Regions from separate parts of the Streptomyces sp. NPDC005808 genome, predicted to be linked through region 2. Evidence: riboswitches for the same ligand, from Rfam matches in the RefSeq annotation. Region 2 holds a riboswitch; each other region holds the start of a gene.
The links. Region 2 has a riboswitch for thiamine pyrophosphate ahead of thiO (glycine oxidase ThiO). Riboswitches for the same ligand answer to the same signal wherever they lie in the genome.

Region 1: it holds a riboswitch for thiamine pyrophosphate, as region 2 does, so the genes downstream of both, ACFYPC_RS28860 (thiamine ABC transporter substrate binding subunit) here and thiO (glycine oxidase ThiO) in region 2, are expected to answer to the same signal.
Region 3: it holds a riboswitch for thiamine pyrophosphate, as region 2 does, so the genes downstream of both, thiC (phosphomethylpyrimidine synthase ThiC) here and thiO (glycine oxidase ThiO) in region 2, are expected to answer to the same signal.

The regions. Positions count from the first base shown of each region.
Region 1 covers NZ_JBIAIK010000015.1:82,973-93,021, reverse strand. The annotation lists gene ACFYPC_RS28865 (ABC transporter permease) at 1-327, opposite strand, end outside; gene ACFYPC_RS28860 (thiamine ABC transporter substrate binding subunit) at 303-1,385, opposite strand; TPP riboswitch at 1,465-1,582, opposite strand; gene rlmN (23S rRNA (adenine(2503)-C(2))-methyltransferase RlmN) at 1,632-2,738, opposite strand; gene ACFYPC_RS28850 (phosphatidate cytidylyltransferase) at 2,852-3,982, opposite strand; gene frr (ribosome recycling factor) at 3,982-4,539, opposite strand; gene pyrH (UMP kinase) at 4,709-5,479, opposite strand; gene tsf (translation elongation factor Ts) at 5,674-6,510, opposite strand; gene rpsB (30S ribosomal protein S2) at 6,606-7,568, opposite strand; gene ACFYPC_RS28825 (murein hydrolase activator EnvC family protein) at 7,839-8,489, shown strand; gene ACFYPC_RS28820 (TetR/AcrR family transcriptional regulator) at 8,745-9,302, opposite strand; gene whiG (RNA polymerase sigma factor WhiG) at 9,703-10,049, opposite strand, start outside.
Region 2 covers NZ_JBIAIK010000007.1:394,341-404,389, forward strand. The annotation lists gene metF (methylenetetrahydrofolate reductase [NAD(P)H]) at 1-879, opposite strand, end outside; gene thiE (thiamine phosphate synthase) at 1,056-1,724, opposite strand; gene ACFYPC_RS18785 (Rv2175c family DNA-binding protein) at 1,815-2,186, opposite strand; gene ACFYPC_RS18790 (NAD(P)/FAD-dependent oxidoreductase) at 2,369-3,538, opposite strand; gene ACFYPC_RS18795 (hypothetical protein) at 3,775-3,975, opposite strand; TPP riboswitch at 4,028-4,139, shown strand; gene thiO (glycine oxidase ThiO) at 4,137-5,333, shown strand; gene thiS (sulfur carrier protein ThiS) at 5,330-5,542, shown strand; gene ACFYPC_RS18810 (thiazole synthase) at 5,546-6,340, shown strand; gene pknB (Stk1 family PASTA domain-containing Ser/Thr kinase) at 6,566-8,515, shown strand; gene ACFYPC_RS18820 (deoxyribonuclease IV) at 8,588-9,454, shown strand; gene ACFYPC_RS18825 (DUF4396 domain-containing protein) at 9,525-10,049, shown strand, end outside.
Region 3 covers NZ_JBIAIK010000008.1:219,207-229,255, reverse strand. The annotation lists gene ACFYPC_RS19970 (SsgA family sporulation/cell division regulator) at 1-28, shown strand, start outside; gene ACFYPC_RS19965 (YibE/F family protein) at 129-1,739, opposite strand; TPP riboswitch at 1,811-1,967, shown strand; gene thiC (phosphomethylpyrimidine synthase ThiC) at 1,960-3,783, shown strand; gene ACFYPC_RS19955 (hypothetical protein) at 3,926-4,798, opposite strand; gene ACFYPC_RS19950 (metallophosphoesterase) at 4,981-6,054, opposite strand; gene ACFYPC_RS19945 (LacI family DNA-binding transcriptional regulator) at 6,241-7,353, opposite strand; gene hisC (histidinol-phosphate transaminase) at 7,774-8,853, shown strand; gene ACFYPC_RS19935 (cytochrome ubiquinol oxidase subunit I) at 9,490-10,049, shown strand, end outside.

The sequences.
Region 1 (10,049 bases), on a different contig from region 2:
CACTTGCTTGCCCCTGAATTCGAAGCGCGCGAAGACATACGCGCCGGGGAGCGCGATCAGCAGCGTGAGCGCGGTCGAGGCGAGCGCCTGCCAGGTGGTGAACCACAGCACGTGCCGGATGTCGGACTGCGCGAGGACATCCCCGATCCGCCCGAACTGCCAGACCCCGTCAACCCTTAGGCCTCGGGCCACGATCGCCACCACGGGGTAGGCGAAGAAGACGCCGAAGAACGCGACCGGCAGGGCCATCAGCCCGAGCCGCGCCGCGCCTCCCCGACGGGACTCCTTACGCGCCCGGGGCGTTACTTCAGTACGAGCGAGGTCCACGACTTGACCCACTGGTCCCGGTTGGCGGCGATCTTCGCGGGGTCCATGGTCTCGGGGTCCTTGGCCTGCGGCCCGAACTCCGTGAACTCGGCGGGCACCTTCGCGCCCTCCACCACCGGGTAGACGAACATGTTCAGCGGCATGTCGTCCTGGAACTTCTTGGTGATCAGGAAGTCGATGAGTGCTTCGCCGCCCTTGGTGTTCTTCGCGTTGCTCAGCAGCCCCGCGTACTCGACCTGCCGGAAGCAGGTGCCGGTCGCGACGCCGGTCGGCGCGGTCGTCGGCTTCGGGTCGGCGTAGATGACCTCGGCGGGCGGCGAGGATGCGTACGAGACGACTAGCGGCCGGTCCGCCTTGGCCTTCTTGCCGCCCGCGGACCCGGAGAAGTCGTCGTTGTACGCCTGCTCCCAGCCGTCGACGACCTCGACGCCGTTGGCCTTGAGCTTCGTCCAGTAGTCCTGCCACCCGTCGTCGCCGTATTTCGCGGCGGTGCCGAGCAGGAAGCCGAGGCCGGGCGAGGACGTGGAGGCGTTCTCGGTGACAAGCAGGTTCTTGTATTCGGGCTTGATCAGATCGTCGAAGGACTGCGGAGGCGTCAGCTTGTGCTCGGTGAAGTACGCCTTGTCGTAGTTGACGCAGATGTCGCCCGTGTCGATGGGCGTCACCCGGTGCTTGTCCTCGTCGACCCGGTACTCCGGGAGGATCTGGTCCGAGCCCTTGGCCTCGTAGGACTGGAAGAGCCCGTTGTCGAGCGCGCGGGACAGCAGGGTGTTGTCGACGCCGAAGAAGACGTCGCCCTGCGGGTTGTCCTTGGTGAGGATCGCCTTGTTGACGGCCTGCCCCGCGTCACCGTCCTTGAGGACCTTGACCGTGTACCCGGACTCCTTCTCGAAGGCGCTCAGCACGTCCTTGGAGTAGGCGAAGGAGTCATGGCTGACAAGGGTCACCGTCTTGGAGTCACCGCTGCTCCCGGAGCCGGACTCGGTCGAGCCGCACGCGGAGAGCGCGACAAGCCCCAACCCGACCGCTACGGCCGTGATCGTCTTCTTCTTGCTCACTGAATTCCTCCTGGGATGACCAGGAAGAGACGCGGCCCTGCCCGGGAACCTCTGACAGTTCCCGGGCAGGGCGCAACAGCTTGAGTATTGACCGAACTTCCTACCCAGAATGACCTGGGCAAGGTTCTGAGGGTCTGCGGCCCGCCGGTGACCGGCTGCCGCACTCTCAGCGCTGTGGCGCTCCCCTGTCGGAATATGAAGATGTGGGAACTACGGATGTAAGTACGACGTACGTACGCAGTCAGGTTACCGCTCGGTGGCCGCGAGCTGTCCGCACGCCCCGTCGATCTCCTGACCACGGGTGTCGCGAACGGTGACCGGCACCCCGTGGGCCGCGATCGCCTCGACGAACGCCTTCTCGTCCTCGGGCCGCGAGGCGGTCCACTTCGAACCCGGCGTCGGGTTCAGCGGGATGAGATTGACATGCACGGGCTTGCCCTTGAGCATCCGCCCGAGCCGGTCACCACGCCAGGCCTGGTCGTTGATGTCCCTGATCAGCGCGTACTCGATGGAGAGCCGGCGCCCCGACTTGGCCGCGTACTCCCAGCCGGCGTCCAGCACCTCCCGCACCTGCCAGCGTGTGTTCACGGGTACGAGGGTGTCGCGCAGCTCGTCGTCGGGCGCGTGCAGCGAAATGGCGAGGCGGCACTTGAAGCCCTCGTCGGAGAACCGGTTGATCGCCGGGACAAGACCGACCGTCGACACGGTGATGCCACGCTGCGAGAGGCCGAGCCCGTCGGGCTCGGGGTCGGTCAGCGCTCGGATCGCCCCGACCACCCTCTTGTAGTTGGCCAGCGGCTCGCCCATCCCCATGAAGACGATGTTGCTGAGCCGCGACGGACCACCCGGGATCTCGCCGTCCCGGAGCGCCCGCATGCCGTCCACGATCTGGTGCACGATCTCGCCGGTGGAGAGGTTCCGGTCGAGCCCGGCCTGCCCGGTCGCGCAGAACGGACAGTTCATCCCGCATCCGGCCTGCGAGCTGATGCACATGGTCACCCGGTCCGGGTACCGCATCAGCACGGACTCGACGAGCGTGCCGTCGAAGAGCCGCCACAAGGTCTTGCGGGTGGTCTCCTGGTCGGTCGACAGATGCCGCACGACCGTCATCAGCTCGGGAAGCAACGCCTCCTGAAGCTTGCCGCGCGAGGCGGCCGGGATGTCCGTCCACTCCGCGGGGTCGTGCGCGTACCGCGCGAAGTAGTGCTGCGAGAGCTGCTTGGCACGAAACGGCTTCTCGCCGATCGCGGCAACCGCCTCTTTACGCTCAGCGGGCGTGAGATCGGCAAGATGCCGCGGCGGCTTCTTGGCTCCGCGCGGGGCGACGAATGTGAGTTCTCCGGGTGCAGGCATAACCCTCCCAGTGTCGCAGACATACGAAGAGGGACTCGCCGCCCTGTGGACAACGAGCCCCCCACCGACAAACCCGCACGTCAGCGACGTACAGACTCATGCGCAACAGCCGGTCAGCCGGAGCCGACGAAGATCACCAGTAGCAACCAGACCACCGGAGCCGTGGGCAGCAGCGAGTCCAGCCGGTCCATGATTCCGCCGTGCCCCGGCAGCAGCGTGCCCATGTCCTTGATGCCCAGGTCCCGCTTGATCATCGACTCGCCGAGGTCCCCGAGCGTGGCGCTGGCCGCGACCGCGAGGCCCAGGAGCAGGCCCTGCCACCAGGTACCGTCGTCGATCAGGAACTCCATGCACAGCGCACCCGCGGCCATCGCGAAGGTGACCGCCCCGACCAGGCCCTCGCGGGTCTTGCCGGGGCTGATGCGCGGCGCCAGCTTGTGCTTGCCGAAGCGCCAGCCGATCGCGTACGCGCCCGTGTCACTGACCACGGCGAGCAGCAGGAACGTGAGCACCCGCAGGGAACCGTCGTCGGCCGCGAGCATCAGCGCGACGAACGTGGCCAGGAACGGGATGTAGAAAGCCGCGAAGACGCCGGCCGTGACGTCCTTCAGATAGCCCTCGGGGGGCTCCGTCATCCGCCAGACCAGAACCGCCAGCGCGGTGAGCGCCATCGCCACCCACGCACCCTCGGCGCCCCGGACGTAACCGGAGACGACCATCGCCGCGCCACCGAGCGCCAGCGGCACGAGAGGCGCCTTGATGCCCTTGCGCTCCTCCAGCCGCGAGGTGAGCTCCCACAGCCCCACCACCACGGCGACCGCTATCACGCCGATGAAGACGGCCTTGACGATGAGCAGGGAGACGACGATCACCACACCGAGCCCGACAGCCACGCCTATGGCCGCGCCCAGGTCCCGTCCCGCGCTCTTCTTCTGCGGTGGGGGGGCGGGCTGTGGGGCGCTGGACATGGGCTCCTGCGGCTTCTGCGACGGGCCCCCGTAGAACGGCGCCGCCGCCGGTGTGTCGTCGCGGAACAGGGGACCGCTCAGCCGAGCGGCCCCCCGGTCGTCATCCTGGTCTTCGCCATGATCGGGTACGTCGGGCACGATGGGCATGGGCCGAGTGTGCTGCGCGTCATACGCATCGTATGCGGGACCCGCCGGGGCAACCCCCTGGACAGGCCCCTGCTCGGACGGCCCCCAGTACCCGGCTTGTGACGGCGCGCCCCAGGAAGAATCGTTCATCAGACCTCGAGCAGCTCCGCTTCCTTGTGCTTGAGAAGCTCGTCCACCTGAGCGGCGTACTTCGCCGTCGTGTCGTCGAGTTCCTTCTCCGCACGGCGGCCCTCGTCCTCGCCGACCTCGCCGTCCTTGATCAGCTTGTCGATGGTCTCCTTCGCCTTGCGGCGTACGGAGCGGATCGAGATCTTGGCGTCCTCACCCTTGGTCTTGGCGACCTTGATGAACTCCTTGCGGCGCTCCTGGGTCAGCTCCGGGAACACCACCCGGATGATGTTGCCGTCGTTGCTCGGGTTGACACCGAGGTCGGAGTCGCGGATCGCCTGCTCGATGTTGCGCATCGCGCTCTTGTCGAACGGGGTCACCACCGCCATGCGGGGCTCGGGCACCGAGAACGAGGCCAGCTGGTTGATCGGCGTCAGTGCGCCGTAGTAGTCCGCCACGATCTTGTTGAACATCGCCGGGTGCGCACGGCCGGTGCGGATCGCGGCGAAGTCCTCCTTGGCGACCACGACGGCCTTCTCCATCTTCTCCTCGGCCTCGAGGAGGGTCTCTTCGATCACCACTTGCTCCTGCGTGTCTTGAGTAGGCCCGGCAGCTGTTCCTCGTAGGGGCGGCAGCCGGCTGCGTCGCGTCTTGTTCCTGCACGGTTCCGGACCGGCAGGACATTGTCCATCCCCCGGTCAGGGTCTGTGCTCCGTCCGGTCCCGACCCCGCTCGGGGCCGGTTCCGTCAGGCCCGGCTGCTGTGTTCACCCACAAGTGTGCCGATCTTCTCACCCTTGACGGCGCGTGCGATATTGCCCTCCGCCAGGAGCTCGAAGACCAGGATGGGCAGCTTGTTGTCCCGGCACAGCGTGATGGCCGTCATGTCGGCGACCTTGAGGTCGCGGGTGATGACCTCGGCGTAGCTGAGCGAGTCGAACTTGACCGCCTCGGGGTTGGTCTTGGGATCGGAGTCGTACACACCGTCGACGCCGTTCTTGCCCATCAGCAGTGCCTCGGCGTCGATCTCCAGGGCGCGCTGGGCGGCGGTGGTGTCGGTGGAGAAGTACGGCATGCCCATACCGGCGCCGAAGATGACCACACGGCCCTTCTCCAGGTGCCGCACGGCGCGCAGCGGGATGTACGGCTCGGCGACCTGCCCCATGGTGATGGCGGTCTGGACACGGCTGTCGATGCCTTCCTTCTCCAGGAAGTCCTGGAGGGCCAGGCAGTTCATGACCGTGCCGAGCATGCCCATGTAGTCGGAGCGCGCCCGGTCCATGCCGCGCTGCTGGAGTTCCGCGCCGCGGAAGAAGTTGCCGCCGCCGATGACAACCGCGATCTGGGCTCCGCCGCGCACGACGGCCGCGATCTCACGGGCGATCTTGTGCACCACGTCGGGGTCGACGCCCAGTCCGCCGCCGCCGGCGAACGCCTCGCCGGACAGCTTCAGCATGAAGCGTCCCGCGCCTTTGCCGTCGTCGGTCTTCTCGCCCTTGCCGGCCTGGGTGGTGGTCATGGATCTCTCGCCTCTTTTACGTGTCACACATACGAAGAAGGCCATTGCCGCTGGGGTGTTGTTCGCATCCCATGCTCGGCAATGGCCTCCTCGTCAGATCTGCTGTCGTCCGACACGCACGCGCACGTGCCCACGTACGCGGACGACTGCTGTCGACCCTAGCAGCGGGGCCGGGCGTCGATCGCGGTACGGACTCAGATGCCGACCTTGATGCGCACGAAGCGCTTCAGGGTGACACCGGCCTCGTCCAGAACCTTCTGGACCGACTTCTTGTTGTCGAGCGCGTACGGCTGACCGAGAAGGGTGGCCTCCTTGAAGAAGCCGTTGACGCGACCCTCGACGATCTTCGGAAGCGCGGCCTCCGGCTTGCCCTCGGCGCGCGTGGTCTCCTCGGCGACACGACGCTCGGACTCGACGACCTCGGCCGGAACGTCCTCACGGGAGAGGTACTTCGGCGCGAAGGCGGCGATGTGCTGCGCGATGCCCTTGGCCAGCTCGGCGTTGGGCTTGTCCAGCTCGACCAGGACACCGATCTGCGGGGGCAGGTCGGGCATGGTGCGGTGCATGTACGTCGCGACGTAGGCACCGGAGAACTGGGCGAAGCGGTCCAGGACGATCTTCTCGCCCAGGTTCGCGTTGGCCTCGTCGACGAACGCCTGAACCGTCTTGCCGGGCTCGATCTCGGAGCCGAGGAGGGCGTCGAGGTCGGCCGGGGAGGACGCGACGACGTGCTCGGCGATCTGGTTGGCGACGACCTGGAACTTCTCGCTCTTGGCGACGAAGTCCGTCTCGCACTTCAGCTCGACCAGGACACCGGAGGAGTTGTCGTCGGCGATGATCGAGACCACAGCGCCGTTCTCGGCGGAGCGGCCCTCGCGCTTGGCGACACCCTTCTGGCCCTTGATCCGCAGCGCCTCGACGGCCTTGTCGACGTTGCCGTCGGCCTCGTCCAGCGCCTTCTTACAGTCCATCATGCCGGCGCCGGTGAGCTCACGGAGCTTCTTGACGTCGGCGGCGGTGTAGTTCGCCATGATTCCTGGAATCTCTCTCGAAGTCTGAAGATCTACGGGCCGAACGGCGGGGGCTTGGTGCGCCCCCGCCGTTCAGAACCCGAAGGGGTGAGGGGTCAGGCCTGCTCGGCGTCCGTGGCGGGGGCCTCGTCGGCGACCGGGGCTTCGGCAACCGGGGCTTCGGCGGCGGGCGCCTCGGCGACCGGAGCCTCGGCGACAACCTCGGCCTGCTCGGCGTCGGCGACCTTCTCGGTCTCGGCGGAGGTCTGGACCTCGGCGACCGGAGCCTCGGCGTCGTCGGCCTTCTTCTCGCCCTCGAGCAGGTCACGCTCCCACGCGGCGAGCGGCTCGCCCGCGGCCTTGTCACCCTCGGCGGCCTTGCCGGCGCCGGAGCGGGAGATGAGGCCCTCGGCGACGGCGTCGGCGATCACGCGAGTGAGCAGGGTGACGGAGCGGATCGCGTCGTCGTTGCCCGGGATCTTGTAGTCGACCTCGTCGGGGTCGCAGTTGGTGTCGAGGATGGCAACAACCGGAATGTGGAGCTTCCGGGCCTCACCGACCGCGATGTGCTCCTTCTTGGTGTCCACGATCCAGACGGCGCTGGGCACCTTGGACATCTCGCGGATACCACCGAGGGTCTTCTCCAGCTTGGCCTTCTCGCGCGACAGCACGAGAAGCTCCTTCTTGGTGAGACCCGAAGCGGCGACGTCCTCGAAGTCGATCTGCTCGAGCTCCTTGAGGCGCTGCAGACGCTTGTAGACGGTCGAGAAGTTGGTGAGCATGCCGCCCAGCCAGCGCTGGTTGACGTAGGGCATGCCGACGCGGGTGGCCTGCTCGGCGATGGCCTCCTGCGCCTGCTTCTTCGTGCCGACGAACATGACCGTGCCGCCGTGGGCGACGGTCTCCTTGACGAACTCGTAGGCGCGGTCGATGTACGACAGCGACTGGAGCAGGTCGATGATGTAGATGCCGTTGCGCTCCGTGAAGATGAAGCGCTTCATCTTCGGGTTCCAACGACGGGTCTGGTGACCGAAGTGGACGCCGCTTTCCAGCAGCTCCCGCATCGTGACGACGGCCATGGCCGTTCTCCTTGGTGTTCTCGGTTGTGCCGCGCGTGCCGGACGGCACCCGCGCCTGACGCCCGCTTGCGCCTTGCCACCAGGGACCGAGAGGCGCTGACACCGGCCGTTCGAGGGCCTCGTGTCGGGGCGTGCGAAGTCGACCCGGTCGCCCGGATCGCCACCAGAAGTGTACGGGACCTGAGAGGCACCGGGTGACGCCGTTGTCCACAACCGGCTGGCGCTCCACAGATCCCGGCCATGACCGGCCCGATAGGGGACGGTTCTCGCATGCGAGCGAAACGATGTCTGCGTACGTGGCTGGGTTTGCTGCTGGGACTGACGGTGACCGTCCTGGGGTCCCTGACCCCGTCCGCCCTGGCCCGGACGACCGGCCCGGCGCCACCGGTGCCGCCGGGATCCCCTGGTTCGCCGGGGTCTTCGGGAGCGCGGTCACCGGGCCCGCCCGCGGTCGCCGACCCCACGGTCCCGGCTGTCGCCCGCGCCTGGCCCTTGGGTGTACGTCCCTCGGTCGTACGAGGCTGGGAACCTCCGGCGACGGCATACGGCCGCGGTCACCGGGGCGTGGACCTCGCGGCGGCGCCGGGAACACCGGTACGAGCCGTCGCGCCAGGCCGGGTGTCCTTCACCGGCCCGGTCGCGGGGCGCGGAGTGGTCTCGGTGGAACTGACGGGCACGGGCACGCCGCCTCTGCGCACGACGTACGGTCCGGTGCGGGCGGCGGTGGAGAAGGGCGCCGAGGTCGCGGCGGGCGAGGTTGTGGGCATCGTGGAACCAGGCACTTCCCACTGCCCGACGTCGTGCCTCCACTGGGGCCTGCTCAGAGGCAAGACGTACCTGGACCCACTGTCGCTGCTCCCACCTTGGCTACTGAGCAGGGGCCCATCGCGCCTACTGCCGGTGGCCGGGGTGAAGCCATAACCGCGTTCACCGTGGGCTTGAGCGCCGCGCTGCAACCGTCCTCACCGTGGGAACGCGCGGCCGCCCTCGCAGCGCCTGGCGTGCCGCTCCGCAACCGTCCAGGCTGCGGGCATGCGTGCCGCTGCACCGTCATCGCTGTGGGCAAACGTGACGCTAGGGGCGGCTCCCGTCCAACGAGAGCGGCCCCCCGCAGGCGCCCGGCTGCGCACCCACTCCGACCTCAGCTCCCACGCCGGGTGCGCAGAACGCAGGGCCTCAGCCCCGAACGCCTCGCAGGGCCATGGCGACCGCCGCGTCGGTGATGGCGGTGGGATCCTCAGCCGCCCCCAGCTCGATCCGGCGCACAGCGGCGTCCACCACACCCTGAAGAAGCATCGCCGCCAACCGCGGTTCAGCGTGCCCCAGCTCCCCGAGCGCCTCAACGATCATCGCTACAAGGCCACCATGTGCCGCTCGGATCTTCTCCCGAGCCCCGGCATCGAGCTCGCTCGCAGAGATGGCCACCACGGCCCGGTGCCGCCGGTCCCCGACAAGGGCCAGCTGCTGTCGGACATAGGCCTCGACCTTGGCCTCCGAGGTCTCCGCCCGGTGCATCGCGTCGGACACCTCCGCCGCCCAGACCGGGAAGTCGACCTCGCACAGCTCTTCGACAACGGCAGCCCGCGACCGGAAGTACTCATAGACCGAAGACCGCGCAAGCCCCGTGCGCTCGGCGAGAGCCGGGAAGGTCAGCGCCTCGGTCCCGCCCTCGGACAGCAGGGACCGCGCCGCGTCCAGCAGGGCGGCGCGCTGCATCGACCGGTGCTCGGCCACGGAGGCCGCTCGAATCCTTGGCACGGCCACCACTTTACGGACGGACCGCCCCGAAGGGCACCCCACTCCGATCGGCGACCATCCGAAGCCCGCACCAAACAGGGGCAAGACGGCTCACGCCATGGCCGAGGCAAGGCCGGAGAAGCCGCCGGCCAGGTACAGGAGCCGAGGACGGAGCCGAGGAAGCGGGAGCCGAGGAGGCGGGAGCCGAGGACGATCCCGAAACGGGACGCACGCCGGACCGAAGGCTGATTCCCGCCACGGATCCGAGAACGGGACTCACGCCGGACCCAGGACTGACCCCCGGCACGGATCCAAGAACGGGACTCATTCCGCACCCAGGGCTGATCCCGGTACCGGACAAGGCGCGGCAGAGACGATTCAGCGCCCCCCAGCGAGATCAGCGGCCGAAACTGGCCAGCTTCGCCCGCAGTTGAAGCACCGACTTCGTGTGGATCTGACTCACCCGGCTCTCGGTCACCCCCAGCACATTGCCGATCTCCGCGAGCGTGAGCCCCTCGTAGTAGTACAGCGTGACCACGGTCTTCTCCCGGTCGGGCAGCGTATTGATCGCCCGCGCCAGAAACCGCCGCAGCTCCCGGTCCTCCGCGACCTCCACCGGATTGTCGGCCGCGGTGTCCTCAAGGGTGTCCATGAGACTGAGCCGGTCACCGCCCTCGCCTCCGACGTGCAGCAACTCCTCCAGCGCCACCACGTTCGCCAGCGACAACTGGCTGAAGACCGCGT
Region 2 (10,049 bases):
CAGCGTTGCCGTGGAGTTGTTGAGCGTGATGAAGTGCAGTCCGGGGACTCCCTCGGCCAACAGCCTCGCGCAGAACTCCGTCGCGAACTCGATGCCAATGGAGCGTACAGCCGCCGCATCATCTTTGGCTGTGAGGATCCGCTCTTTCAGAACGTCCGGGAACGACGCATTGCTGAGCTTCGGAAGCCTCTCCAGCATCTTCACACTCGTCACCGGCATGACCTCGGGAATCACCGGAGTCGCACAGCCGGCCCCGGCTACGCGGTCGCGCAGGCGGAGATACGACTCGGGGTGGAAGAACATCTGCGTGATCGCGTAGTCGGCGCCGGCGCGGCACTTGTCGACGAAGTGCCCGGTGTCCAGGTCCCAGGTCTCGGAGCGCGGATGCATCTCGGGGAAGGCCGCGACGCCTACGCAGAAGTCGCCGGACTCCTTGATGAGACGGACGAGATCGGCCGCGTAGGTCAGGCCCTGGGGGTGCGGCACCCAGTCGCCCATGGGGTCCCCGGGCGGGTCGCCGCGCACGGCGAGGATGTTGCGGATCCCGGCGTCCGCGTACTGGCCGATGATGTTGCGCAGCTCCGCGACGGAGTGGTTGACCGCGGTGAGGTGTGCGACCGGGGTGAGCGTCGTGTCGGCGACGATCTGCTGGGTCTCCTTCACCGTGCCCGCGCGGGTGGATCCGCCGGCTCCGTACGTCACCGAGACGAAGTCGGGTGCGACCGCTTCCACCCGGCGCAGCGCGTTCCACAGGTTCCGCTCGCCCTTGGGGGTCTTCGGCGCGGAGAACTCGAACGAGTACGTCTTGTTGCCGGTCGCGAGCATGTCGCGCACGGTTCGTGCGCGGTCAGTCCTGGTGGAAGCAGATCCGAAGGCCATACCCGCAGGTTAGCCAGGGGGATCGGGTCCCCCAACCGCACGGCCGGGAATTGCCCGATTTGTCGAATTCTTGTCCACTCCTCGGACAGAGGCCGGACAACCGTTCAGGTAACCGGACGGCTGTTCAGTCAACCGGACGGCTGTTCAGGGAACTCCTCGGTCGGCTACACGCACGGCTACTCGGACAGCTGTACGCCGCGCAGCCGTTTCGCGAACTCCGCCGCCGCCGCTCCCGGGTCGTCCGCCTCCGTGATCGCCCGCACCACGACGGCGCGGCGGGCACCCGCCTCCAGCACCTCGTCGAGGTTGCCGAGGTCGATGCCTCCGATGGCGAACCACGGGCGGGCGGTACCCAGCGAGGCCGTGTACCGGACCAGGTCCAGGCCTGGCGCGTGGCGGCCGGGCTTGGTGGGCGTCGGCCAGCAGGGGCCGGTGCAGAAGTAGTCCACGCCCTCCTGGACGGCGGCTGCCGCGGCCTCGGACTCGGCATGCGTGGAGCGGCCTGTCAGGACTTCGTCGCCGAGGATGGCGCGGGCGGCTGCAACCGGGAGATCGCCCTGGCCCAGGTGCAGCACGTCGGCGCCGGCGGCGTGGGCCACATCCGCCCGGTCGTTGACCGCGAGCAGCTTGCCGTGGCGCGCGCAGGCGTCCGCGAAGACCTGGAGGTGCTCCAGCTCCTCGGCCGCCTCCATGCCCTTGTCACGCAGCTGCACGATGTCGACACCGCCGTCCAGGACCGCGTCCAGGAAATCGGCGAGGTCGCCCTGGCTCCTGCGGGCGTCCGTGCACAGGTAGACACGGGCGTCGGCGAGCTGGGCGCGTGCGGTGGCGGCGTTGTCGGGCATGCGTGTTACCCCCGTTGTCGGTGCGTGGGGACCACGGCGGCCGGGGTGGTCCATGGCGCCGTGGTCCGAACGTCGGACGGTCTGTCTCGGTCAGACGGCGAGCGCCTGGGCGCGACGCTTCACCTCCGTGCCGCGATTCTCGCTGAGAGCCTGTGCGGGGGTGCCGGGCAGGCTCGGGTCGGGAGTGAAGAGCCACTCGAGCATCTCTTCGTCGGAGAAACCGTCGTCCCGCAGGAGCGTCAGGGTGCCTGTCAGGCCCTTGACGACCTTCTGCTCGGCCCCGTCGATGAAAGCGGCGGGGACATGCAGCGCACGGTTCTCACCGCGGCGTACGGCGATCAGCTGGCCCTCCCTGACCAGCTGCCGGACGCGGGTCACCTCGACACCGAACTGCTCGGCGATGTCGGGCAGGGTGAGCCAGGCGGGGACGAGAGCATCGATCTTTGCGTCAATCTCGGTCACAGGACAAGCCTGCCATCCCGGACTGACACTCGGTAGCCGAGTCCCGTCGGGATCGGGTTACCGCACAGCCGGATCCCGTCTGGATCGGGGCGCCGCACGGCCGAATCCCATCGGAATCGGGGCACCGCACGGCTGGATCGCCCCGGCCGACACCGGTTCCGCCCACGGCGAACCAGCCCCGCCTAAGGCGTCAGCGTCGCCGTCTTCAGCGGCCGCGAAGGATCCGACAGCAGCTCCGGGTCCATCAGGGTGCCCGCCTCGATGAGTTTCCGGCCCTGGGCCAGGTCCCTGGGCCGGCCGACCGCGAGGAGGGCGACCAGCCGGCCGCCGTGGAGCCAGCAGACCGTCCAGGCCGCGCCGGACGGGTCACCGCGCCAGAGGGTGGTGTCGGCGGGGGCGTGGTGGCCGACGTACTGGACGAAGCGGCCGAACTGTTCGGACCAGAAGTACGGGACCGGGTCGTACGCCACAGGGGACTCGCCGATGATGTTCGCCGCCACCGTGCGCGGTCCCTGGAGGGCGTTGTCCCAGTGGTGGACCAGAAGGCGGTCCTCGTACCTTCCCGAAGGGAAGGAAGCGCAGTCGCCGACCGCGTAGACGTCCGGCACGGAGGTGCGCAGATGGTCGTCGGCCAGGACCTCTCGGTGGGCGCCGAGCTCGATGCCGGAGCCGCTGAGCCAGGCGGTGGCGGGGCGCGCTCCGATGCCGACGATCACGGCGCCCGCGGGCACCCGTGAGCCGTCGTCCAGCACCACGGCGCCGGGCTCGACGCGCTCCACGCGCGCGTGGGTGCGCAACGAGGCTCCGCTGTCCGCGTACCAGGCGGCCATCGGGGCGGCCACCTCGGCGGGCAGCGCCCCGGCGAGCGGCCGGTCGGCGGCCTCGATGACGGTCACCACACATCCGGCCTCACGCGCTGCGGTGGCGAATTCGGCGCCGATCCAGCCCGCCCCCACCACCACGATGTCGTGCTGCTGGGCGAGGACGGGACGCAGCCGCTCGGCGTCGTCCAGGGTGCGCAGCAGATGGACCCCGGGCACGCCCTCCGTGCCCGGCAGCCGGATCGGTTCCGCGCCGGTCGCGACGACCAGGACGTCGTACGGCACCGGCCCCGCCACCGTGTCCAGCTCATGGTCCCCGGGGCGTACACCGAGCGCCTCGCGCCCGAGCCACAGGTCGATGCCCAGTGCCTCGAAGTCGAGGTCGAAGGCGGAGCCCTCGGCCTTGCCGAGCAGTACGGCCTTGGACAGCGGTGGGCGGTCGTACGGCTGGTGCGGCTCCGCCCCGATCAGCGTCACGCCGCCGGCGAAGCCCTGTTCCCGCAGGGCGACCGCGGTCTGTACGCCCGCCATGCCCGCGCCCACGACGACGACCTGCCGTACCGCCCGCTCCTGAACCTGCGTCTTGTCGGTCACCTGATCACCATAGACAGCTGACAATTCGTCAGTCAGCGGGCGTGCTCAGTGACCTGCTCCACACCGCCCCGACCTGACCTGCTCCGCACCGCCCGACCCGACCTGCTCCACACGACTGGGCAGCACCGCCCGGACGGATCCGCACGGCACCACCACAGACCCGCACGGCACCACTAGGGGGTGTCGCTGGGGCGGACCTCTTCCACCGAACTGGTCCCGCTGCCCCGCTGCGACTCCCACTCCCACGTCTCCTCCAGGCGGACACGCCCGTCGGGCAGCTCGGTCACGCGGGACACGCAGTGCCCCGAGGAGGTGCCGCCGGGCGCCTGGTCGGCGACCGGCGACAGGGCGAGGCCGTCGAGCGAACGGGCCATGGACGGAGGCTCCCTTACTGAGACATACGGCAGCGAGCTAGGCTGGTCAACGTAAAGCACTCGCGGGAGTCCGGACGACCGGGCTGAGAGGGAGGCTGGACGGCCTCCGACCGTACGAACCTGATCCGGGTCATGCCGGCGAAGGGAGGGGCTGGACGCCCATGTCGCATACACCGCCTGACACATCCCGTACGTCCGTGTCACCAGGCATCTCAGACGTCCTCGTCATCGGGGGCGGAATCATCGGGCTGGTGACGGCCTGGCGGGCCGCGCAGCGCGGACTGACGACCACGCTGGTGGACCCCGAGCCCGGCGGCGGCGCCGCGCAGGTCGCGGCCGGCATGCTCGCCGCCGTCACCGAACTGCACTACGGAGAGCAGACCCTGCTGGGCCTCAACCTGGCCTCCGCGCACCGCTATCCGGACTTCGTCGCCGAGCTCACCGAGGCGACGGGCCAGGACCTCGGCTACCGCCGGTGCGGCACCCTGGCCGTCGCACTCGACGCCGACGACCGTGTGCACCTGCGTGAACTGCACACCCTGCAACGTCAGTCCGGGCTCGACTCCGAGTGGCTCAGCGGCCGTGAGTGCCGCCGCCTCGAACCGATGCTCGCGCCCGGCGTGCGGGGCGGGCTGCGGGTGGACGGCGACCACCAGATCGATCCGCGCCGGCTCGCGAAGGCCCTGGTCACGGCCTGCGAGCGGGCCGGAGTGGTGTTCCGCCGGACGTGGGCCGAGCGCCTGGGCGTGGTACGGGACCGGGCCCAGGGAGTCGTCACCGCGGACGGCGTCAAGCTGTCGGCCGGGCAGGTGGTCCTCGCCGCGGGCAGCCTCAGCGGGCGCCTCGCGGGCGTTCCCGAGGCTCTGCTACCGCCCGTGCGCCCCGTGAAGGGGCAGGTGCTGCGGCTTACCGTGCCACGGCCGTACGCGCCCTTCCTCAGCCGCACCGTGCGTGCCGTCGTGCGCGGCAGCCATGTCTATCTGGTGCCGCGCGAGAACGGCGAGCTCGTCGTCGGCGCGACCAGCGAGGAGCTGGGCTGGGACACGACGGTGACCGCGGGCGGCGTGTACGAGCTGCTGCGCGACGCCCATGAGCTGGTCCCCGGAATCACCGAGCTGCCGCTCACCGAGACCCGCGCAGGACTGCGCCCCGGGTCGCCGGACAACGCGCCGCTGCTCGGTCCCACCGAGCTCGACGGGCTCCTCCTGGCGACCGGGCACTACCGCAACGGCGTCCTGCTGACCCCCGTCACCGGTGACGCGATGGCGCACGCCCTGACCACCGGTGAACTCCCGGACGTGGCACGCCCCTTCTCCCCCAAGCGCTTCAGCCCGGCACGCACGGAGCAGCCCGTATGAGCATCCTCGTCAGCGTCTTCGTCAACGGAGAGCGGCAGCGGGTCGCCGCCGGAACCGCTCTCGACACCCTCGTCGCGGCGCTCACCCCGGCTCCGTCCGGTGTCGCCGCCGCGCTCAACGAAACCGTCGTCCCGCGAGGGCAGTGGTCCTCCACCTCCCTCTCCGAGGGAGACCGTGTCGAAGTCCTCACTGCCGTCCAAGGAGGCTGACCCATGGCCGACGATCCCTTTGTCCTCGGTGGTACGTCCTTCTCGTCCCGTCTGATCATGGGTACGGGGGGTGCGCCCAGCCTCGATGTCCTGGAGCGCTCGCTCGTCGCTTCCGGTACGGAGCTGACGACGGTCGCCATGCGGCGCGTAAACGCTTACGTACACGGTTCCGTGCTCTCCGTCCTCGACCGGCTCGGCATCCGGGTGCTGCCGAACACGGCGGGCTGCTTCACCGCCGGCGAGGCCGTACTGACCGCCCGCCTCGCGCGCGAGGCCCTGGGCACCGACGTGATCAAGCTGGAGGTCATCGCCGACGAGCGCACGCTGCTGCCCGATCCGATCGAGCTGCTCGACGCGGCGGAGACGCTGGTGGACGACGGCTTCACCGTGCTGCCGTACACGAACGACGACCCGGTGCTCGCGCGGAAACTGGAAGACGTCGGGTGCGCCGCGATCATGCCGCTGGGGTCGCCGATCGGGTCCGGGCTCGGGATCCGCAACCCGCACAACTTCCAGCTGATCGTGGAGCACGCGCGCGTGCCGGTGATCCTGGACGCGGGAGCCGGGACAGCGTCCGATGCCGCGCTCGCGATGGAGCTGGGGTGCGCGGGGGTGATGCTCGCCTCGGCCGTGACGCGGGCCCAGGAGCCGGTGCTCATGGCCGAGGGCATGCGGCACGCGGTGGAGGCGGGGCGGCTCGCCTACCGGGCGGGGCGGATTCCTCGGCGGCACTTCGCCGAGGCGTCGTCTCCTGCGGAGGGGCTGGCCCGGCTGGATCCGGAGCGGCCGGCGTTCTGACCTTGGCCGTCCGCCGTCCGTGGTTGCGGCTTCAGGACTTTCCCGCCCGCGCACCGCCCGTTTCCACCTCGTTGAAAAGTGCTGGTCTCCCGTGCGGCGACCCGCCGTCGGCGACTGCCGGGTACCTCATGGCCTGTGCGGCGTGCGTCACAGGTCGGCTTCAGTCCAGCCCCGGTATCGGCTGAACGGGTGGGGCTGACAGTGGTGGCTCGTAGACTCACCTGCGTGGATACGACCCTTCAGGACCCGCTTGTCGGGCAGCTGCTCGACGGCCGCTACCGCGTGGACGCGCGCATCGCGGTCGGCGGGATGGCCACGGTCTACCGGGCCCTGGACACCCGCCTCGACCGTGTGCTCGCCCTCAAGGTGATGCACCCGGCCCTGGCTGCCGACGGCTCGTTCGTCGAACGGTTCATCCGCGAGGCCAAGTCGGTGGCCCGGCTCGCCCACCCCAATGTGGTGCAGGTCTTCGACCAGGGGGCGCACGGATCGTACGTCTATCTGGCCATGGAGTATGTCGCCGGGTGCACCCTGCGCGACGTCCTGCGCGAGCGCGGGGCCCTCCAGCCGCGGGCCGCGCTCGACATCTTCGAGCCGGTGCTCGCGGCGCTCGGCGCGGCCCACCGCGCCGGTTTCGTGCACCGCGACATGAAGCCGGAGAACGTGCTCATAGGGGACGACGGCCGGGTCAAGGTGGCGGACTTCGGGCTCGTACGAGCCGTGGACACCGTCACCAACACGACGGGCGCGGTCCTCGGCACCGTCTCGTATCTCGCCCCCGAGCAGATCGAGCACGGCACCGCCGACGCCCGCGTCGACGTGTACGCGTGCGGCATCGTGCTCTACGAGATGCTCACCGGCGGCAAGCCGCACTCCGGTGACTCCCCCGCCCAGGTGTTCTACCAGCACCTCCACGCGGACGTACCGCCGCCGTCCGCCGCCGTACCGGATCTGGCGTTCCAGCTCGACGAGCTGGTCACCTCGGCGACCGCACGCAACCCCGAGGTCCGCCCGTACGACGCGGTGGCGCTGCTCGGTCAGGTGCTGGAGGCGCGGGCGGAGCTCAGCGCCGAGCAGCTCGACGCCGTACCGCCGCAGGCCCTCGGTATGGGGCACCACAACGCCGAGGACCGTACGAGCGTGATCCCGCGCTCGCTGTCCCTGCAGCGCCCGCTGCCGGTGAACGAGTATCAGGGCGAGGACGCCGTACTCAACCCGACCAGCCGGTTCGAGCGGACCAGCCAGTTCGCGTCCGAGGGCGCCCCGCCCGCACGGCGCGCCCCTGGGCGCCCCCGGCGCGGAATGATCGCGATCGTCACCGCGGTCCTTCTGGTGCTCGGCCTGGGCGCGGGCGTCTGGTACATCAACTCGGGCCAGTTCACCAAGGTCCCGGCGGTCCTGGCGGTCACCGAGGAGCAGGCCAAGGACCGGCTGGCGGACGCCGGGCTGGACGCCGGTGAGGTCAAGCACGCGTACAGCGACACGGTGGAGCGCGGCAGCGTCATCAGCAGCGACCCGGAGGTCGGCGCCCGGATCCGGGACAACGACTCCGTGGACCTGACGATCTCCGACGGCCCGGAGACAGTGAAGGTGCCGGACGTCAAGGGCGCGGCCCTGGACAGTGCGAAGGCCACGCTGAAGGACAGCGGTCTGGCAGCGGGCATGGTCACCCGGGAGTTCAGCGACGCCATCCCCAACGGCTCCGTGATCAGCACGGACCCGGCAGCGGGCACCGAGCGCCGTGCGGGCTCCGCCATCGCGATCACCGTCAGCAAGGGCAGCCCGGTCGAGGTGGCCGATGTCACCGGAGCGTCCGTCGAGGACGCCACCGCGGAGCTGGAGGAAGCGGGTCTGAAGGTGAAGATCGCCTCCACGCAGGTCAATTCGGAGTTCGACAAGGGACTGGTCGCCGAACAGTCCCCGGGCGAGGGCAGCGAGGCGGCCGAGGGCGACACCGTGACGCTGACGATCTCCAAGGGTCCCGAGCTGGTCGAGGTGCCCGACGTCGTGGGCGACAGCGTGGACGACGCGAAGCAGTCGCTGGAGGACGCCGGGTTCCAGGTCGACGAGAACCGCGGACTGCTCAACCTCTTCGGGAACACGGTGAAGAGCCAGTCGGTCGACGGCGGCGACACGGCGCCCAAGGGGTCGACGATCACGATCGAGATCGCTTGAACCGCACCTCACCGGTCCCCCGCACGAGGTCCGCCGACGGGACGGGCGCAGGCGCGTGACACCCTGATGGGTGTGACCAGCAAGCAGCTCCGCAACCCCGTCGGCGGCCATGTCCCCGTGGCCGGCGGCCTCAACTCCGTCGGCCTGGGCTACGCCCGCGAGCTCAAGGCCGAGACCGTCCAGGTCTTCGTCGCCAATCCCCGCGGCTGGGCGACGCCCGCCGGTAATCCCCGGCAGGATGAGGAGTTCCGCGCGACCTGCGCCGCGGAGTCGATCCCGGCGTACGTCCATGCCCCGTATCTGATCAACTTCGGCTCGCACACCGAGGCGACGGTCGAGAGGTCCGTCGAATCGCTGCGGCACTCGCTGCGCCGGGGCCGGGAGATCGGCGCGCTGGGTGTGGTCGTGCACACAGGGAGCGCCACCGGAGGCAGGGAGCGTGCCGTGGCCCTGGCGCAGGTGCGCGAGCACATGCTGCCGCTGCTCGACGAGCTGACCCACGACGACGACCCGTACCTGCTGCTCGAGTCGACGGCCGGCCAGGGCGCCTCGCTCTGCTCCCGCACCTGGGACTTCGGACCGTACTTCGAGGCGCTCGACGCCCACCCGAAGCTGGGTGTCTGCCTCGACACCTGCCACATCTACGCGGCGGGCCATGACCTGACCGGGCCGAGCGGGATGCACCAGACCCTCGACCTGCTGGTGGACACGGTCGGTGAGGGCCGCCTCAGGCTGATCCACGCCAATGACTCCAAGGATGTGGTGGGCGCGCACAAGGACCGCCACGAGAACATCGGCTCCGGCCATATCGGTGAGGATCCGTTCCGGGCCCTGATGACCCACCCGGCCACCGAGGGCGTGCCTCTGATCATCGAGACGCCGGGCGGCCTGGAGGGACACGCGGGGGACATCGAGCGCCTGAAGAAACTCCGCGAGTGAGGAATACCCCTGGGGGGTATCCAGTTCTTGCTGGACGACAGGCACCACCACCCGACTCCGGGGGCCTACCATGCAGCACGACGCACACGCTCACGAGCCGCACGCTCATGAACCGCACGCTCACGCGTCGCACAGTCACGCAGCACACAGTCACGGGACGCACGGCCCCGGCAGCGGGGCCAGGGCCACCTGGTCCATGGCCGCCCAGGCAACGCTCCACTGCCTCACCGGCTGCGCCATCGGCGAGGTCCTCGGCATGGTGATCGGAACCGCGCTGGGCTGGGGCAACGTACCGACGCTGATCCTGGCGATCGCGCTCGCCTTCTTCTTCGGATACCTGCTCACGCTGCGCGGCGTTCTGAAGGCGGGCATCGGCCTGAAGGCCGCGATCCGGGTCGCGCTCGCCGCCGACACCCTCTCCATCGCCGTGATGGAGCTGATCGACAACGGAGTGATCGTCCTTTGGCCGGGTGCGATGGACACGGAGCTCGGCGACGCGGCCTTCTGGTGGGTGCTGGCCATCGCCCTCGCCGCCGCGTTCGTGATCACCACCCCCGTCAACAAGTGGATGATCGGCCGCGGCAAGGGCCACGCG
Region 3 (10,049 bases), on a different contig from region 2:
CCTGGCGGAGGAGCAGAGCGCGGGCTGAGCGCCGTCTCCCCGAGTGGAGTAACGCTTCCTCTCGACCGGCCTGCGTATGGAACAGGGGCCGCACGCGCAGCTCAAGTCGACTTGAGCACCACGTGACTTCAGTGCTTGCGGCGGCGACCCTTCCCACCACGTACCGGCGTTCTGGCGGCCCCCATGGGCTCCACGGGGGCGCCAGGAGTCCCAGCCGCGGGTCGACCGGCCGGAGTCCCCGTGCGGTCGGCCGAGACGACCAGAGCGGCCAGGGCGGTGGTGACGGGCACAGAGGCGACCAGGCCGATCGATCCGACCAGGGTGCGCACGATCTCCTCAGCGACCAGTTCGCTGTTGGCGACAGAGCCGACGCTGCTCTGCGCGATCGAGAAGAGCAGCAGGAGGGGCAGCGCAGCGCCCGCGTACGCCAGGACGAGCGTGTTGACGACCGAGGCGATGTGGTCGCGGCCGATGCGGATGCCCGCGCGGTACAGCCCCCGCCAGCCCATCGTCGGATTCGCCTCGTGCAGCTCCCAGACGGCGGAGGTCTGCGTCACCGTCACGTCGTCGAGCACACCGAGCGAACCGATGATGACGCCGGCGAGCAGCAGACCGCTCATGTCGATGGACGGATACAGGCCGTGGATCAGGCCGGTGTTGTCGTCCGTGTTGCCGGTCAGCGCGGCCCAGCCGATGAAGAGGGAACCGAGCACCCCGATCAGCAGCAGCGAGAGCAGGGTGCCGATCACCGCCACCGATGTCCGGGCCGAGAGGCCATGGCACATGTAGAGCGCGATCAGCATGATGGCGCTGGCTCCGACGACCGCCACGACCAGTGGGTTCGAGCCCTCCAGGATGGCGGGCAGGATGAAGAACGTCAGGATCATGAAGCTGACGGCAAGTGCGACCAGCGCCATGACGCCGCGCAACCGGCCGACCGCCACGACGATCAGCGCGAAGATCCCGGCGAGCACCGCCATCGGAATCCTGCGGTTCACATCGCTGACCGAGTACTGCAGGTCCTTCGGAGCGGAGGGCTCGTACGCGACCACGACCTTCTCGCCCTGGTGCAACTGGCGTGACTGGTCCGGCTGGACGATCTCGGTGAACGTACGGCCCTTGTCGCTGCCGGTGTCGACCCGGATCGTCGCCTTCTTGCAGTCACCCGTCGCCTGCTGCACTGCCGAGGAACCCTCGGCAGTGGAGGTGTCGCCGGTCGGGGTCTCCCCCGAGGCGTTCACGGAATCACAATCCACCTTCTCGACCTTGGTGACCGTCGCCTGCTGTGTCTGTCGGTCGAAACCGACACCGGTGCGCTCGTGCCCCGGGGCGCCGCCAGGCCAGAGCACCACGAGCCCCACGACGACCGCGGCGGCGAAGGGGATCAGCACCGCGCCGATGACCTTGCGCAGGTGCTTGGAGACGGGGGCCGCGGGGCCATGACTGTGACTGTGCGAGTGGCCGTGGCTGTCGCCCGGGTCTTGCCCACCGCCGGGTCCTCGCCCACCGCCGGATCCGTTGCTGCCCCCGGATCCCTGCCCACCGCCGGGTCCGTGGCCGCCCCCAGGTCCGCCCGCAACCCCGGGTCCGTTGCTGCCCTCGGATCCCTGCCCACCGCCGGGTCCCCGGCCGTCACCGGGACCTCTGCCACCGCCCGGGCCGTGCCCGTGGCCGTCGCCGGGGCCATGTCCGTGCGGCGGCTCGGACGGCGGAATAGGGGGCTGCTGCATCGTGGTCACCGACCGATCATCGCAAGAACGGACGGGGCCCACTGTTCAGCGCGCCCGATGTGACGCTAGCGTGGAGGCACCTTTGCACACGCGGGAGCTCGGAGCACCGGGCTGAGAGGGCGCTGATCTCCGTCTTAGCGATGTTTCACATGAAACATCGGCAGACGGAATCTGCTGCGTCGACCGCCGAACCTGTTACCGGGTAATGCCGGCGTAGGGAGTAGGTCTCATGACCAACAAGGACGAAGCAGGCACGTCTGTCTCCAGCCAGACGGGCGGGGCCCCTTCCCCGTCCCAGAACGACGGGGGCGGGCAGTCCATCGGCTGGCACAAGGCGTACGTCGAGGGATCGCGTCCCGATCTGCGGGTACCGGTCCGTCAGGTGCACCTCACCAACGGCCAGTCCGTCACGCTGTACGACACCTCCGGCCCGTACACCGATCCGACCGTCGAAACCGATGTACGCAGGGGTCTGGCGCCGCTGCGCGAACACTGGATCATCGCCCGCGGCGACACCGAGGAGTACGCGGGCCGCCCCGTCCGCCCCGAGGACGACGGGATCAAGCACACCTCACCGCGCGGCGGCCTTCGCAACCTCGACGCGGTCTTCCCGGGGCGGCCGCGCCAGCCGCGCCGGGGCCGCTCCGGACAGGCCGTGACGCAACTCGCGTACGCCCGGCGCGGCGAGATCACGCCGGAGATGGAGTTCGTGGCGGTTCGCGAGAACGTCGCCGCCGAGGTCGTACGCGAGGAGATCGCTGCCGGCCGCGCGGTGATGCCCGTGAACGTCAACCATCCGGAGATCGAGCCGATGATCATCGGCAAGCGGTTCCTGGTGAAGGTCAACGCGAACATCGGCAACTCGGCAGTGACCTCCTCCATCGAGGAGGAGGTGGACAAGATGACCTGGGCCACCAAGTGGGGCGCGGACACGGTCATGGACCTGTCCACCGGCCGCAACATCCACACCACCCGAGAGTGGGTACTGCGCAACTCTCCTGTGCCGATCGGCACGGTGCCGCTCTACCAGGCGTTGGAGAAGGTGGACGGCCGTGCTGAGGAGCTGACCTGGGAGATCTACAAGGACACGGTCATCGAGCAGGCCGAGCAGGGCGTGGACTACATGACGGTCCACGCGGGCGTGCGCCTGCCGTTCGTACCGCTCACCGCGAACCGCAAGACCGGCATCGTCTCGCGCGGTGGCTCGATCATGGCGGCGTGGTGCCTGGCCCACCACCAGGAGAGTTTCCTCTACGAGAACTTCGAGGAGCTGTGCGAGATCCTCGCGGCGTACGACGTCACGTACTCGCTCGGTGACGGGCTGCGGCCGGGATCGATCGCGGACGCCAACGACGCGGCGCAGTTCGCGGAGTTGAGGACGCTCGGGGAACTCAACACGATCGCGAAGCGTTTCAATGTTCAGACCATGATCGAAGGCCCGGGACATGTCCCGATGCACAAGATCAAGGAGAACATCGACCTTCAGCAGGAGATCTGTGATGAAGCTCCGTTCTATACGCTCGGCCCGCTGACCACGGACGTCGCGCCGGCGTACGACCACATCACCTCCGGCATCGGTGCCGCGATGATCGCCTGGTGGGGCACGGCCATGCTCTGCTATGTCACGCCCAAGGAGCACCTGGGCCTGCCCAATCGTGACGACGTCAAGACCGGCGTCATCACCTACAAGATCGCCGCCCACGCAGCCGACCTCGCCAAGGGGCACCCAGGTGCGCAGGTATGGGACGACGCGCTGTCCGACGCCCGCTTCGAGTTCCGCTGGGAGGACCAGTTCAACCTGGCCCTCGACCCGGACACGGCACGGGAGTTCCACGACGAGACACTCCCGGCCGAGCCCGCCAAGACGGCCCACTTCTGCTCCATGTGCGGGCCGAAGTTCTGCTCCATGAAGATCAGCCACAGCATCACGGAGCAGTTCGGCGGTACGGCGGCCGCGGGAGCCTCCGTTGAGGAGGTCGCCGAGGGGATGCTGCAGAAGTCGAAGGAGTTCGCGGCGAGCGGGAACCGGGTGTATCTGCCGCTGGCCGACTGACCGCGAACGCAGGCAGCGCGCCGGGGCTGTTGGGACAGCTCCGGCGCACTACCGGCTGTCGGGCTCCGCAGGCTGTGACGTGTTCGAGCATGTAGCCGGCGTGTTTTGGCGGTTGGAGGTTGAGCGCGACCACGGCCGGGTGTCACTCCGGCTGGTGTTCAGGCCCCCCGAAGTCCGGGCTGGAGAAGTCCGGGCTGGAGTAGCTCGGGCGCGGGCCCGCTGCCGGGCCGCCGTCGGGGCTGCTGAACCCCGGGCGGTTGTAGCCCAGTTGCGGCATGCGGCTCGTCGGTGTCGGCGACGGCGACGGACCGCCGAATGCTGCCGAGCCCGGGTCCGCCAGGGCTTCTCGGAGGAACGGCATGATGCCGCGCTCCAGCAGGGCCTCGCGCCAGGCTTCCCTGGCCCGGGCGACCTGTTCGTCGAGCTCGCCGCGTGCTCCGGCCTGCAGCGAGGACGAGCCGTTGCGCAGTGCGGTGAGCAGGAGGCCAACCGCGGCGACCAGAATCGCGGCCGCCGTGACCGCGCCGAAGACCCACCCGGTGGTCAGGAGGGTCTTGGCGAACGCCGGCTCGGGGTCGATCATTTTCAGGATGTACCCCACGAGCAGGAATATCGCCGCGGCTGTCCCGGCGAGGACGGGGGCGAGTACCGCGACGACGGCGATGGCGCCCGCTCCGGCTGTCTCGGTGACCTCCCCCACGGTGGCGGCGAGTCCCATCGCGCTCGAACCCGGTTCGGCGGAACCGGCTTCCTTGCGGACGGGTGGGGTGGTCGGCGCCGGCTGACGCAGCTCCTCACGGACCTTCACATAGTGCTGGTACTCGGTGGCCGCGGCCACCGTGATGAGCGCGCTGGCGTTGAGCGCCATGGTGCGCAGTTGTTCCGGGTTGAGCCGCTGGCCGACAGCGGCGAGTTCCGGGCGGTGTGGTGCGGAGCGCAGCGCCTCATCGAGGAGCCGCTCGTAATCCTGGCGGTCCTCGCTCAGCAGGTGCTGCGGAACGCTGTTCATCTGCATCCCCCGATGCTCCGTAGGGCTGATAGCTCGCACGCTGACGAGCCGTTGGGCAGAAACGGAGGGGAGCCTGCTACGGATAGTCCGATGGTAGAGCCGCGATGGCACGCCGTGACAGGGGGTTTCCAGAAATTGCCCCCTGGCCAGCACGGTCTTCAGCAGGGCGACACCTGCCCGATGAACCCTCAGATGTCCAGTGGCAGTTGCTGGACCAGCAGCTTTCCGGCCATGGTCACGCCACCGTCCATCGCGATGGCCAGTCCGTCGGCGTAGAGATGCGGTCCTTCGACCAAGGGGCCCGCGCTGTCCTCGCCGTCCTCCGAGCCCACGTCGCCCAGGAGGTACGGGATGGGGCTGTGGCCATGGACGATGCGTGAGCCGCCGTACATGTCCAGCAGGGAGCGCACGGCCTCGCTGCCGTCGTCGCGGAAGGCGAAGCGCTTGGTGAGCTTGCGGAACAGGTCCCAGCACTCGTCCGCGTCGTTGCGGGTGAGGGTTTCGCGGATGGTGTCGTTGACCGCCTCGATCGAGTCGCCGTAGTCGAGATAGGCGGTGGTGTCGGAGTGCACCAGGAGGTGTCCGTCGACCTGTTCCATGGCGTCGAGGCGGGCCATCCACTGCAGATGGTGGTCCTGGAGACGGTCCATGTCGGTCTTCTGGCCGCCGTTGAGCAGCCAGGCGGCCTGGAAGGTGGCGGTGCCCGCGCCGGAGTTGACGGGGGTGTCGCCGAAGCGCCTGGCGCCGAGGAGGAGCAGCTCGTGGTTGCCCATGAGCGCCTTGCAGTAGCCGCCGGCGGCGGCGGCCTCGGCGGACAGCCGCATCACGAGGTCGATCACGCCGATGCCGTCCGGGCCGCGGTCGGTGAAGTCGCCGAGGAACCACAGGCGGGCGGTCCCGGCCGACCAGTTGCCGGCAGCGTCGATGAGGCCCTTCTCCTGGAGCGCGGCGACGAGCTGGTCCAGGTAGCCGTGCACATCGCCTACGACAAACAGCGGACCCGGCCCGTCGGCGCCCTCCGAAGCGGCGGCGTCAACGGCGACCTGGACCGTGTCACTCCGGTTGATGACGGGCAGATCGCGCCGCGTCGGTGTGTACCCCTCGGGTTCCCCGCCGGGCCCCGCGTCCTCGTCGGGTGGTGTGTCCTGCGCGAACGGACCGGTCTCGTGGACGTACGCGGGCACTCGGAAGTCGCGCAACGTCGCCGTCCGCGCCACCTCGGGTCCCTGACCGGCCCCCTGAGTCATCGACCCCTCCACCACCATCGCGCCGCATCTGCACCGGATCGGACTGCCTGGTCGCAGCTGCCCGCGGTGTCGTGGGCCCATCATAGGAATGCGGATCGCGCCATGTGATGACCCAGGGGTGGTGAATCGGAGCAGGAGCCCAGTTCACCGGGGTTTTTGCCCGAATTGGGCGAGGCTTTCCCGCCCAGTCTTCAGCGGGAGTCAACCTTTCTCGGGTGATCGGGGCGGACTCACCGTCGTACGCGGCGGACGGCGTTGCGAGGAGGTTCGCACGATCAGTTCGGTCGGTATCACCTGCTCGACCGGCTGGTCCGAGTCGACTCCCTCGATGGCGTCGATGAGGAGCTGGACGACCGCTGTGCCGATCCGGCGCGGTTTGAGTGAGAGCGTCGTGACGGGCGGCTCGGTGTTGGCGTAGACGGTGGACTCGCTGCAGCAGACGAGGAGCAGGTCGTCCGGTACGCGCAGGCCGTAGCGCCGGGCCGCGGCCAGCAGGTCGGTGCCGTTCGGGTCGAAGAGCCCGTAGACGGCGTCCGGGCGGTCGGGCCGCGCGAGCAGCCGGTCAGCGGCGACGGCTCCCGCGCACGGATCGTGCGCCAGGTAGGCCTCGTAGACCGGATCCTGGCCCACGCGCTCGCACCAGCGCAGGTAAGCGGTGGTGGAGAGGTGGGTGTAGGTGTCGGTGGTGGTGCCGGTGAGGAGGCCGATCCGGCGGGCGCCGGCGTCTGCCAGATGGTCGAGGATGCCGAGGACGGCGGCCTCGTGGTCGTTGTCCACCCAGGCCGTGACCGGCAGCGTGCCGGCCGGGCGGCCGTCGGAGACGACCGGTAAGCCCTGGCGGACCAGCTCACTGACGACCGGGTCGTGGTCGGACGGGTCGATGACCACGGTTCCGTCCAGGGCGACGTTGGACCACACGTCGTGGCGCGAGGTCGCAGGGAGGATGACCAGGGCGTAGCCCCGGGCCAGCGCCGCCGACGTGGCGGCTCTGGCCATCTCCGCGAAGTACGCGAACTCGGTGAAGGTGAAAGGTTCATCCCCGTACGTCGTCACGGTCAGGCCGATGAGGCCCGACTTGCCGGTACGGAGGGTTCGGGCCGCGGCCGACGGGCGGTAGCCCAGCCGGTCGGCGACCTCGCGGACATGGCGTCGGGTGGCGTCCGGGAGCCTGCCCTTGCCGTTGAGGGCGTCGGAGACGGTCGTGATGGACACTCCGGCGGCTGCGGCAACATCTCTGATGCCCGCCCGTCCCGGCCGACCGCCGCGGCGGGTTGTCTCCGCCCGGCTCACCTGGTGCTTCCCTGCTGCTGTCATGGCGAGCCGATAGTAGGGCTCATGCGGTGGGGTAGTGCGGACGCATATGCACTCGTTGACAGGCACGTTTCTGCATGGTCGAAGTGGGTCAACTGCATTAGAAAGAAAGCCAGTTGAACGATCCAATGGCAGGACGTGACTTGTCGGCGCGCATGGGCCTGCCAACCGGGTCATGTCTCGAAGAGGTCTCAACTCACCTTGACGAGGGATGCGCGCCACGGCGTGAGCCACCGGCGCGCGATGAGACGAGCGGCGCGCCCCCATTCGTACGCCTTCGTACGGGGATGATCACTCGGGCTGCTCGTGGCGGCGAGGTGGTTGTCCACAGGCCATTCGCAGCGAAGCCCAATCCTCATAGGGTGAGGAGTATTGGTAGCCGACGGCGAACATGAGCCGACGGTGGTCACGAGGAGGACTGCGGTGAGCGAGACGAGCCCCAAGCTGCGTGCCGAGCTGGAGGGTATCCCCACCTACAAGCCCGGCAAGCCTGCCGCGGTCGGTGGTGCGGTGGCGTACAAGCTGTCCTCCAACGAGAACCCCTATCCGCCGCTGCCCGGTGTGATGGAGAGCGTGACCGCCGCGGCCGGCTCCTTCAACCGTTACCCGGACCTGGCGTGCACCGCGCTGATGAACGAACTGTCGGACCGCTTCGCCGTCCCCCTCTCGAACCTGGCCACCGGCACCGGTTCCGTCGGGGTCGCGCAACAGCTGGTCCAGGCCACGAGCGGCCCGGGCGACGAGATCATCTACGCCTGGCGGTCCTTCGAGGCGTACCCGATCATCGCGCAGATCAGCGGCGCGACCCCGGTCGAGGTGCCGCTGACGCCGGGTGAGGTGCACGACCTGGACGCAATGGCGGACGCGATCACCGACCGGACCCGGCTGATCTTCGTCTGCAACCCCAACAACCCGACCGGCACGGTGGTGCGCCGGGCCGAGCTGGAGCGGTTCCTGGACCGGGTGCCCAGCGATGTGCTGGTGGTCCTGGACGAGGCCTACCGCGAGTTCATCCGCGATGCCGAGGTGCCGGACGGCGTCGTGCTCTACCGCGACCGGCCGAACGTCTGCGTTCTGCGCACCTTCTCCAAGGCGTACGGGCTCGCGGGCCTCCGGGTCGGTTTTGCGATCGCCCATGACCGGGTTGCGGCAGCGCTGCGCAAGACGGCGGTGCCCTTCGGTGTGAGCCAGCTCGCACAGGACGCGGCGGTCGCCTCGCTGCGCGCCGAGGACGAACTGCTCGGCCGGGTCGGCTCTCTGGTGTCGGAGCGCGTACGGGTGGTCGAGACGCTGCGAGGGCAGGGCTGGACGGTGCCCGAGACGCAGGCCAACTTCGTGTGGCTGCGGCTGGGGGAGCGCACGCTCGACTTCGCCGCCGCTTGTGAGCAGGCCGGGGTCGTCGTGCGGCCGTTCGCCGACGAGGGGGTCCGGGTGACCATCGGCGAGACCGAGGCGAACGACATCTTCCTCAAGACGACGGAAGGGTTCCGCAAGGAGCTCTGACACCTGAGGCCGTTCCTGGATCTGCCAGGAGTTCTACGCGTGCGGGTCCACGTCGTTGCGCGGCGGCGCGCGTGCGGGGTCGACGTCGCTGCGCGGCGGCGAGCGTATGGGCCCGATGTCCCTGCGCGGCGGTGAGCCTGCGGGGCCGCCTTCGTTTGCGCCGTGGCGAGCGTGTGGGGCCGCCGTCGACCACGGTCGTGAAAGGTGTGCGGGTCGCCGTCGACGCGGCTCAGCATGCTGCACGGGCTCGGGAGGCGTTGACTCGGTGCCCCGCGAGATCCGCGTGGGCCCGAAGGGGAGCACGCGGGTTTTGCCTTCGGTCCGGAGGCCACCATGGCTCGAGGACTTGCTGGGCGACCTGTGCGGCGACCTGTTGGGTCCGTCCTGCGGCTGACGGTGACGACCGTGTCGAAGCAGCCCTCCTGGCGCCGGGCCGGCCCCTCCGTGTCGACCACGCGTCCGTGACCAGCCGGTCCACGCTTAGGCACCCCCCGCGTGTCAACCCTCGAACGGCCATGCGTCATACTTGCTTGTGAATGTGAACGCGTTCACAAGCGTGTCCGGTTGCTCCTGTGATGTACGTAACAAAGGGGGCAAACTGCCGCTGTACCACGGCGACGTAAGGAGACTGACGACGTGGAATTGGCTTTGGCGCCCGAGACCCTGGCGCGCTGGCAGTTCGGCATCACCACCGTCTACCACTTTCTCTTCGTCCCCCTGACGATCTCGCTCGCCGCACTCACGGCGATCCTGGAGACCGCATGGGTGCGAACGGGTAAGGAGCACTACCTCAGGGCGACCAAGTTCTGGGGAAAGCTGTTCCTGATCAATATCGCCATGGGTGTCGTGACCGGCATCGTGCAGGAGTTCCAGTTCGGCATGAACTGGTCCGACTACTCGCGATTCGTCGGTGACGTCTTCGGAGCCCCGCTCGCCCTTGAGGCCCTGATCGCGTTCTTCTTCGAGTCCACCTTCATCGGGCTGTGGATCTTCGGCTGGGACAAGCTGCCGAAGAAGATCCACCTCGCCTGTATCTGGATGGTCTCGATCGGCACGATCCTGTCGGCGTACTTCATCATGGCGGCCAACTCCTTCATGCAGCATCCGGTCGGCTACCGGATCGTGAAGAAGGCCGACGGCAGTACACGGGCCGAGCTCATCGACTTTCCGAAGGTGCTCTTCCAGGAAACGGCGCT